DNA from 3 places in the Devosia sp. A369 genome. Region 3 is predicted to be linked to each of the others. Evidence: predicted binding sites of a transcription regulator. Region 3 holds the regulator's gene; each other region holds the start of a gene.
The links. Region 3 encodes PhoB, which activates phosphate uptake and scavenging genes when phosphate is short. Its sites were predicted from a motif close to TGTCATNNANCTGTCAT; they were not measured.
Positions count from the first base shown of each region.

Region 1: ACX3OZ_RS13295 (DUF2794 domain-containing protein) is a predicted target of PhoB. The motif match lies at 1,468-1,484, and genes of this name have one in related genera.
Region 2: ACX3OZ_RS07900 (HAD-IIA family hydrolase) is a predicted target of PhoB. The motif match lies at 1,985-2,001, and genes of this name have one in related genera.

Region 1 is NZ_JBTMWV010000009.1:126,145-129,415, reverse strand. It holds gene ACX3OZ_RS13305 (Bax inhibitor-1/YccA family protein) at 1-191, shown strand, start outside; gene ACX3OZ_RS13300 (GNAT family N-acetyltransferase) at 282-779, shown strand; gene ACX3OZ_RS13295 (DUF2794 domain-containing protein) at 1,074-1,451, opposite strand; gene ACX3OZ_RS13290 (DUF1223 domain-containing protein) at 1,710-2,447, opposite strand; gene acnA (aconitate hydratase AcnA) at 2,700-3,271, opposite strand, start outside.
Region 2 is NZ_JBTMWV010000004.1:264,361-267,631, forward strand. It holds gene ACX3OZ_RS07890 (methyltransferase family protein) at 1-229, opposite strand, end outside; gene ACX3OZ_RS07895 (MurR/RpiR family transcriptional regulator) at 302-1,168, opposite strand; gene ACX3OZ_RS07900 (HAD-IIA family hydrolase) at 1,178-1,903, opposite strand; gene ACX3OZ_RS07905 (metallophosphoesterase family protein) at 2,062-2,928, shown strand; gene ACX3OZ_RS07910 (ABC transporter permease) at 2,921-3,271, shown strand, end outside.
Region 3 is NZ_JBTMWV010000016.1:40,606-43,876, reverse strand. It holds gene pstB (phosphate ABC transporter ATP-binding protein PstB) at 1-653, shown strand, start outside; gene phoU (phosphate signaling complex protein PhoU) at 680-1,390, shown strand; gene phoB (phosphate regulon transcriptional regulator PhoB) at 1,540-2,241, shown strand; gene ACX3OZ_RS16195 (MFS transporter) at 2,409-3,271, opposite strand, start outside.

The DNA of each region.
Region 1 (3,271 bases), on a different contig from region 3:
TCTCGGCGGTCGGCGTGCTGATCTTTGTGGGCCTCACCGCCTATGACACGCAGAAGATCAAGGAAGGCTACAACGAGGCCCACGGCGCCGACGTGATGGCCAAGGGCGCCATCATGGGCGCGCTGAGCCTCTATCTCGACTTCATCAACCTGTTCATGATGCTGCTCCGCCTGTTCGGCAATCGCGAGTAACATCGGCGCCCAAGCGGCGATTTTATTGGACGACAAATTGGACCGCAGCTTACAACAGCTGCGGTCCTTTTCTTTGTCTGGAACACCCAAGTGTCCGACCATCTGCTCCGCCCGTTTGCCTGGGCCGATTTGCCCGCCATCACCGCGCTCTACCGCCATTATGTGGACAGCTCCACGGTCACCTTCGACACCGAACCGCCCAGCGAATCGGCGATGGCGGAAAAATTCGGCCATCTCGTTGCCCTCGGCCATCCGCTGATCGTGGCCGAGAACGCAGGCCGGCTGCTGGGCTATGCCTATGCCTCGACCTATCGCCCGCGCCCGGCCTATCGCTTCACCTGCGAGGATTCGATCTACCTGCATCCCGACGCTACCGGCCGGGGGCTCGGCAGTGCGCTGCTGAGCGAATTGATCGCCCAGTCGCGAACATTCGGGTTTCGCCAGATGATTGCGGTGATCACGGCGGGCACGCAGAATTCCATTCGCCTGCATGAGAAATTCGGCTTTCGGCCTGTGGGGCGCTATGAGGCGGTGGGGTTCAAATTCGACCGCTGGCTGGATATCGAGCATTTGCAGCTGGGGCTGTAGCGGCGTGCCAAAGCGCCGCCTGTGTGCGGGTTTCGAGCGATGATGGCGAGGCGCTGCCTCGATGGATAGTTAGTTAGTGAGACAGCCGCCTCGCCATCATGCCGGGATTTTCGCAGGTTGGTTCAGGTACGCCAATGTTGCAGACGCAGCTGCCGGTTTCCTCTGCCCAATGGGAGCGACCTCCCATCCCCGATCTCGCCCATCTCCAGATTACGCCGGCTGAACCATCTCAGGATGGGTCCCGGCTCAAGGCCGGGATGACATCGAGTGCGTTGAAAAGCCCGAGGCGAAGCCTCACCCCACCACGACGAGATGAGGGTCAAGCACGCGGAGGACTTGAGCCAGGTCGTGGCCGCGGCGCAGGATCAGGCCTTGCTGGTTGCTGACCAGATATTGGCCCTGGCGATTGCGCAGCTTGGGGTTTTTCTCGACCACATAGAGCGGGCGCTCGGAGACGCGGGCATAGATGGAAAACAGCGCCCGGTCCTTGAGGAAATCCATGGCGTAATCGCGCCACTCGCCGCGGATCACATGGCTGCCATAGACCGACAGAATCTGCATCAATTCGCGTCGATCGAACGCGACGATGGGCTGAATGCCGCGCGCGGGCTGTGGGTCTCCCACATGCACCAATGCCAGCTTTGCCTTGCTGTCGTTTGCCGGACTTTGCAAGCCAGCCCTAGCTCCCTGTCATCACCCCGTCATGATTACGGCAATTGCCCGAGTTGGCAATAGGCTCAAAATACCCCAATTCGGTCACATTCTGTCCCTGCGGATGCCCGAATGCAGCGTCATCAATGGGTCATTGCCTCCAGTGGCTGGCATCTGGGCCGACCGAGCCCCCAAACCCAGAAGCCCGGGTGCCAGCCTCCCAATTAGTTGACCAATCTCCCCGCTCCTGTGCCCAGGAGCGGGATTTTTTTGGTCGCGTCAGCGCTCGAAGCTGGCGGCGCCCAGAATCGGGCCGGGCAGGCCCTGGCGTTCCTGCTGCACGATGACGGCGATGCCGGTGCTGACCTCGTTGAACACTTCGGGCAAAGGTAGCTTGAGATGGGCGCCACTGGCCCCTTCCCACATGCCCAGAACCTGCCGTCCGGTCACCACCTGGGTATAGACCATCGCCTTGCCGGCATTGTCGCCGGTGTCGATCTTGACGTCGGCGCGGTCGAGATAGGTCACCATCCAGACCACCGCGTCGTCGAGGCTGGTATTGGGCGGAATGGAAATCTTGAGCATATCGCCCTCGCGGACGATATCGACGGCCAGCGGCAGGCTGGCCCCGTCCAGCGCACCATGCACCTCGCTGCGGCGCGAGCCGACCACCGCCTTGGCGCCATTGACCACCATTTGCGGGGTGTAGATCCGCGACGAGCCCCAGCTCTTGGCATAGGCCCGCTGGCGGTCGGAATAGGCAGCGGTGCCGAAGGTGTCCTCCCAGCCGACATAGTCCCAATAATCAACGTGATAGGCGAGCGCCACCACGTCATCCCTGGCCGCCAGCATGGTGAGCAGCGCGTCGGCGGGTGGGCAGGAGGCGCAGCCCTGGCTGGTGAATAATTCCACCACCGCCTTGGGTCGCGCCCGCGTGGAGTCGGCGCCGGCCGGATGGGCCAGGGCAGCGAAAGCGACAAGGCCGAGGAGGGTGCCGAAAAGGGGTCTGATCGTCATGAGCAGTGTTGTAAGCCGGGGGCGGCGAAGCTCGCTAGTCAAAAGAGGGTGAGAGGCGGAGTTTCTGCCGTCAGAGTGAACTGGGGTTGCTGCTCCGGACATCGAGGCTCTCACCCCCTCCCAACCTCCCCCTCGAGGGAGAGGTGCCGATCGCGTTCGGGGTGACATTGGGGATGGGGCGGCTTTGGCGATCACGCCAAACAAAAATGGCGGCCCGGAGGCCGCCATTTGCAAAGTGAATAAGCCGAAGCCTTAAGCGGCGACGAGGCTGCGCAGCACGTAGTGCAGGATGCCGCCATGCTTGTAATAGTCGAGCTCGTTGGCGGTATCGATGCGGCAGAGGGTTTCGACATTAAGCACCGTGCCATCGGCGCGGGTGATGCGAACATTGACCTGGGCGCGCGGCGCGATCGCGGTGACGCCGTCGATATCGATGGTTTCAGTGCCATCGAGGCCGAGCGTCTGCCAGCTCTCGCCATCCTTGAACTGCAGCGGGATGACGCCCATGCCGACCAGGTTGGAGCGGTGGATGCGCTCGAAGGACTGGGCAATCACGGCGCGGACGCCGAGCAGATTGGTGCCCTTGGCGGCCCAGTCACGCGACGAGCCGGTGCCATATTCCTTGCCGGCAAAGATCACCAGCGGCGTGCCGGCGGCCTGATAGGCCATGGCTGCATCATAGATGGCCATCTGCGAGCCATCGGGGCCGCGGGTGTAGCCACCCTCGACGCCATCCAGCATCTGGTTCTTGATGCGGATATTGGCGAAGGTGCCGCGCATCATCACTTCATGATTGCCGCGACGGGCGCCATATGAGTTGAAAT
Region 2 (3,271 bases), on a different contig from region 3:
GATTGGTGCCCACCTTGGTAAAAGTTCGGATGGCCGATACGCCAAGCGCGAGTGCGACAACGAGGAGCACCACCCCCAGATAAAGCGCCCAACTCGCCCCCGACATTGGCGGCAGGAACTGCAACGTGCCGGTGAATTCCATGCCGATGGCGATGGCCAGCGCGATCAGCAGAATGAACGGCGGTAGCATGATGACGTCTGGATGGTCGTCGTTGCGCGTGACTGACATTTGCTGTGCTCCCAATCGGGTTCATTGCGCATCTATCAGCATACACCCATGCAATAGCCGATCATAGCAGCGCTACACCCGCTTGCTGGCGAGCACTTCGAAGGTGCTGTTGATGGTGGCGACGGAGCGGTCGTAGTCGGTGAGGGCGAGGCAAGCGATCAGCGTGTCGATGATCGCCAACTGGGCAATGCGGCTGGTCATAGCCTCGGTGCGGAACTGGGTTTCGCGGGCGAGGGTGTTCAGCACGATATCGCTATGGGCCAGCAGCGGCGATTTGCCGAAATTGGTGATGGCGATGGTCGTGGCGCCGGCCTCTTTGGCGAGCCGGGTTGCGGTGAGGGTTTCGACCGTGCTGCCGGAGTGGGAAATGGTCAGCACGGCAACATCGGGGCCGGCGAGAGACGCGGTGATAGCCTGGACGTGACTGTCGACGGCGGCCCGTGAATTGATGCCGATGCGCAGCAGGCGATAATTGGCGTCTTCGGCGATCGGGGCGGCGCTGCCGATGCCGAAAACTTCCACGCGTTTTGCCTGACGGATGGCCTGCACGGCGCGTTCAAGCGCAACTGCGTCGAGCGCTTTGCGGGTGTCGTCGAGCGCCTGCATGTCAGACTGGAAAATTTTGTCGATCACGGTCGCAGCCGAGTCACCCCGCGCCAGGTCTTCATGGATGAACTGGATGGGCTGGACCAGATCGCGCGCCAGCGACAGCTTGACCTCCTGGAAGCCGCGGGCGCCCAATTGTTGGCACAGCCCAATCACGCTGCCCTCGCTGACATTGGCGCCCTCAGCCACTTCAGTGACGGACATATGCACCACATCCTGCGCGTTGGCCTCGATGAAATCGGCGATGCGCCTTGCAGCGGGGGGCAGGCCGGACTTCAGCGCCGCCAGGCGATCCAGCACGCCGCTGAGCGATGGTTCGGAGTTTCGGCTCATGGTCAGATCCTAGACAGCTATTCTCAACGGAACGTCGAAGCCGGAGCGGATATCGCCGTTGCGCACCTGCACAAACGCCATGCCCAGCCGCCGCGCACCCTCGCCATCAGTGTCAGCATTATCGCCGATCATGATGGCCTCGCGTGGCGCAATACCGAGGCGCCGGCACGCCGCCTCGAACAGCAGCGGTTCGGGTTTGCCGACACAGATATGGCGGGTCACGCCGGCTGCGGCCATGACGGCAGCGGCCAAAGCGCCAGCCTCGGGGACTGGCTGGCCATGGCTGCCGGGGTGACTGCGATCGGGGCACGCTACATAGAGCGTGGCGCCGCCGGCCAAGGCTTCGGCAGCGCGGGCCAGTCGGGCATAGCTGAAGCGCCGGTCGCGCGCCACCAGCACCACATCATAGGTTGTGCCGTCCACATCCAGTCCCTGCCGCTTGGCGTAGTTCCGCAAGGCCTGGCTACCGAGCAGCAGCAGGCTTGCGCCCGGCTGGTTGCGGGCAATCAGGTCAATGGCCGAAGTCCCGGCCAGCACGATACGATCGGGCTGCACCGGCAGGCCCATGCGGCGCAAATGCCGGCACAGCAGTTCGGGCGTGTGCTCGCTATTGTTGGAGACCAGCATGTAGCGGTCGGCGGCCTGCGCCAGCAGCCAGCGCGCATCCGGCAGCACCAGATTGCCGCTGATCAGGGTTCCATCGAGGTCCACCAGATAGCCGGCGGCGCGCGTCATAAGCTGCAAATCAGCCTCCTTGTCGATCGCTTTAGGGTGTTGAGTTTTCCTCAATTTGTCAAACATCATTAAATGAGCATGTTTCATTTTACTGTCACATAAGCCCGTTATCGCTGGCCTCACCAAACGGCAATTCTCCGCCGAGCAGCGAGGCAGACATGAAGATCGCAATCATCACCGACATCCATCACGGCCCGCTGTCGCATACCAAGAAAGAGGGCTGGGACGCCCTGGCGGTGGTCGGTGACTTCGTGACCTGGGCGGAAGGGCAGGGCGCTGATCTGGTGCTCGATCTGGGCGACCATATCTCCGACACCGGCCCCGAGGCCGATGCCGCCGCGATGACCGAAGTGGTGGCTCGGCTGGCCCGGTTCGCCGGACCGCGCGTCCATCTGCTGGGCAACCACGACGTTGCCAATCTGAGCATTGCCGACAACGAGGCCATCTTCGGTTGCTCAATGGCGAGCCGGGTCATTGATCTTGGCGATTTTCGCCTGATCGCCTGGCAACCCGATGTACGCCTCGTGCCGCCAGGCTTTCAGCCCACCGGTGCGGCTCACCTCGATTGGCTGGTGGCGGCGCTGGAGCAGGATGAGCGCCCGGCGATCATCGCCACCCATGTGCCGCTGTCCGGGCATTCGCAGATCGGCAATTACTATTTCGAACGCAATCCGGGCTACTCTACCTATCCCGACCACGACGCGGTGCGCGCCGCCGTGGAAGCGACTGGCCGGGCCGCGGCCTGGCTTTCCGGGCATGTCCATTGGAACACCATCACGCCGGTTCGCGGCATCCAGCACATCACCGTGCAGTCGCTGAGCGAGCGCTTTACCACCATGCCGGAGCCGGCCGCCGCCTGGTCGCTGCTCGAGATCGCCGATGGCCAGTTGAGCCTGACGGTGCATGGCCAGGACCCATTCTACGCCCGCGTGCCCTTCCGGGCTTCCGGTGCGCGGCCCTGGTTGGCGCCGCACGCTCCGTTCCGTCAGGCCGAGGCCGCCGCTGCGGTCAGCGAAGATGCTTGAGTTCCTTGCCCGTCGGGCTGTCGGCGGCTTCATCACCATCGCCGTGGTCATCGTGGCGGTATTCTGCGCCACTAGGCTCACCGGCAATGCCGTCGAGATGATGCTGCCACCCGGATCTGACCCGGCGATCCAGGCGGCGCTGGCCGCGCGTTATGGGCTGGACCAGTCGGCCTGGGTCCAGTTCTGGACCTACCTTCAGGGCCTGGTGACCGGCGACTTTGGGGTGAGCCTGGCTGAACGTCGACCGGTGATCGCCATTTATGCCGAGCGCCTGCCCAATACGCTGCGCCTGTTTGGCTATGGCCTGTTTCTGGCTGTGGTGATCGGGGTACCGATGGGCATC
Region 3 (3,271 bases):
TCGGCCCCTCCGGCTGCGGCAAGTCCACCTTCCTGCGCTGCATCAACCGCATGAACGACACCATTGACGGCGCCAAGGTCGGCGGCGTCATCAAGCTCGACGGCGAAGACATTTACGATCCCAGCCTCGACGTGGTCGAACTGCGCGCCCGCATCGGCATGGTGTTCCAGAAGCCCAATCCCTTCCCCAAGTCGATCTACGAAAACGTCGCCTACGGCCCCAAAATCCACGGCCTCGCCCGCTCCAAGACCGACCTCGACGAAATCGTCGTCAACTCGCTGCGCAAGGCGGGCCTGTTCAACGAGGTCAAGGATCGCCTCAACGAGCCCGGCACCGGTCTGTCCGGTGGCCAGCAGCAGCGTCTCTGCATCGCCCGCGCCATTGCCGTCGGTCCCGAAGTCATCCTGATGGACGAGCCCTGCTCGGCCCTGGACCCCATCGCCACCGCCATCATCGAAGAGCTGATCGACGAGCTGCGCGAAAACTACACCATCGTCATCGTCACCCACTCGATGCAGCAGGCCGCCCGCGTCAGCCAGAAGACCGCGTTCTTCCATCTGGGCAATCTGATCGAGGAAGGCGTCACCGAAGACATCTTCACCAATCCGGTCAACAAGCAGACCCAGGATTACATCATGGGCCGCATCGGCTAACGCCCGCGCCCTAAGAGGAATTACCCATGTCCCCGACTGGCACCGACCATATCGTTACCGCCTATAGCGACGAGCTGACGCAACTGGCCCAATCCATCGCCGAGATGGGCGGCCAGGTTGAAGTCGCCATCGAGAACGGCACCAAGGCCCTGCTCAAGCTCGACCGCGAGCTGGCCGACCTCACCATCATCGCCGATCAGCGCATTGACGACATGCAGCGCCAGATCGACGAAATGGCCGTCTCGATGATCGCCCGCCGCCAGCCCATGGCGTCCGACCTGCGCGCCATCATCACTTCCATCCACGTCGCCAATGACCTCGAACGCGTCGGCGACATGGCCAAGCAGTTGGCCCGCCGCTCGCTCAAGCTCGAAGGCCTCAATCTGCAGCCCAGCTTCTATAACGGCGTCAAGAACATGACGGCCTTGGTGCTGCGCCAGATCAAGGATGCGCTGGACGCCTATGCCAGCCGCGACGCCGCCGCCGCCATCGAAGTGTGCAACCGCGACGACGAGGTCGATGCCATGCACACGTCTTTGTTCCGTGAGCTGCTGACCTACATGATGGAAGACCCGCGCAACATCACGCCCTGCACCCATCTGCTGTTCTGCGCCAAAAACCTCGAACGCATCGGCGACCACGCCACCAACATCGCCGAGCGCGCCTATTACCTGCAGACCGGCAAGCAGCTCACCAGCGAAGTCCAGGAACTGCAACGCACCCAGCTCAAGGCCTGATCGGCCTTTCCTCCCCTCCCCCTTGAGGGGAGGGGTCGGGGGTGGGGGTCCATCAGTGACCCGCCAAACCACCCCCTCCCCAGCCCTCCCCTCAAGGGGGAGGGAGATACAAATCGAACGCCGGCGCGCCGGCCCAAGGGGAGCCCCCCATGCCCGCCACCATTCTCGTTGTCGAAGACGAAGGCGATATCGCCATCCTGCTGCGCTATAATCTGGAAGCCGAAGGCTTTGCCGTCGTCACCGCCGAAACCGGCGACGAGGCCCAGCAGGCGGTCCAGGACAAGCTGCCCGACCTGATCCTGCTCGATTGGATGCTGCCCGAAATCTCCGGCATCGAACTGTGCCGACGCTTCCGCGCCCGCGAGGAAACCGCCCGCGTGCCGATCATCATGCTCACCGCCCGCGGCGAGGAAGAAGAGCGCGTCCGGGGCCTCGCCACCGGGGCCGACGACTATGTGGTCAAGCCCTTCTCGGTCCCCGAACTGATGGCCCGCATCCACGCGCTGTTGCGCCGCGCCAATCCCAATCTGGTTACTGCTGCGCTCAAGGTTGGTGATCTCGAACTCGACCGCACCACCCACCGCGTCCGCCGCGCCAGCCGCGACGTCCATCTCGGCCCCACCGAATATCGCCTGCTCGAATATCTGATGCGCCACCCCGGCCGCGTCTATTCGCGTGAACAATTGCTCGATGGCGTCTGGGGCAATGACGTCTATGTTGATGAGCGCACCGTCGACGTGCATATCGGCCGCCTCCGCCGCGCCATCAATCGCGGCAAGGACACCGACCCGATCCGCACCGTCCGCGGCGCCGGCTACGCCTTCGACGAACGCTTCGCCCAGGTGGCGTAAACCCACGGGTGAGCACCATCCCACCCCAAAACGCGGTGTCATCCCGGCCTTGAGCCGGGACCCATCCTGAGATCCAGCCACCGGTTCCATTTCAGGCTGGGCCCCGGCTCAAGGCCGGGGTGACATCGTGGGTGGGCCAAATCTCTACACGTCTGAGGGGTGCCCCCTCAAACCTCCGGAATATCCCTTAACGGCGTATCATCGCTCAGCGGCACCGTCTGCCGTTCGATCAGCCGATGCACCTTCGGCGGCTCGGTCCCCCGATGCAGCGCCCGCAGCTGCTCGCTATTCTCCGCATCCGCCTTGGTGCGCCGCAGATTGTGCCGCACATAGTCGATCCAGGTCGGCACGTGATAGGACTCGGTCCAGATATCGGGATGTTCAAGATCGCGCAGCAGCGCCCATTGCCTGGCCCCGTCGCGGATACGGATGCGGCGCCGCGCCGCCATCAGCGAGAGCAGGCGCGGAATGTCTTCCTGGGCGATGCGATAATCGATCATCACCATGATCGGCCCGCTGCGCGGTCGCATATCGAGTTTCAGGACCGGCTCATTGAAGGTGTCGAGCGGGTTGAGGTCCCGCGAATTGAACTCCGGCAGCGGCAGCCGGAACCCGACCAGCCCACACACCAGCAGCACCAGGCTCGCCATCACCAGGGCGGCCCCCAGCCCGAAGCCATCCGCGCTGGCTCCCCAGACCCAGCTACCCATCGCCATGCCGCCGAACGTGGCGGTCTGATACAGCGAGAGAGCCCGCCCCACCACCCAGCGCGGCGACGACAGCTGGATCGAGACATTGAACAGCGACATCGCCAGCACCCAGCAGCCGCCCGCGGGCAGCAGCGCCAGATGGCTCAGCAGCGGATCGCGGCTCAGCCCGAGCCCCACGCAACTGATGGCAAAGCCGGCACAGGCGAACCGCACGATCACTTCATTGCTGAACCGCTCGCGAATACGGCCATTGAGAAACGCGCCGCCAATCGCCCCCAGCCCGAAGCAGCCCAGCAGCGTGCCATAGACCATCGGGCCGC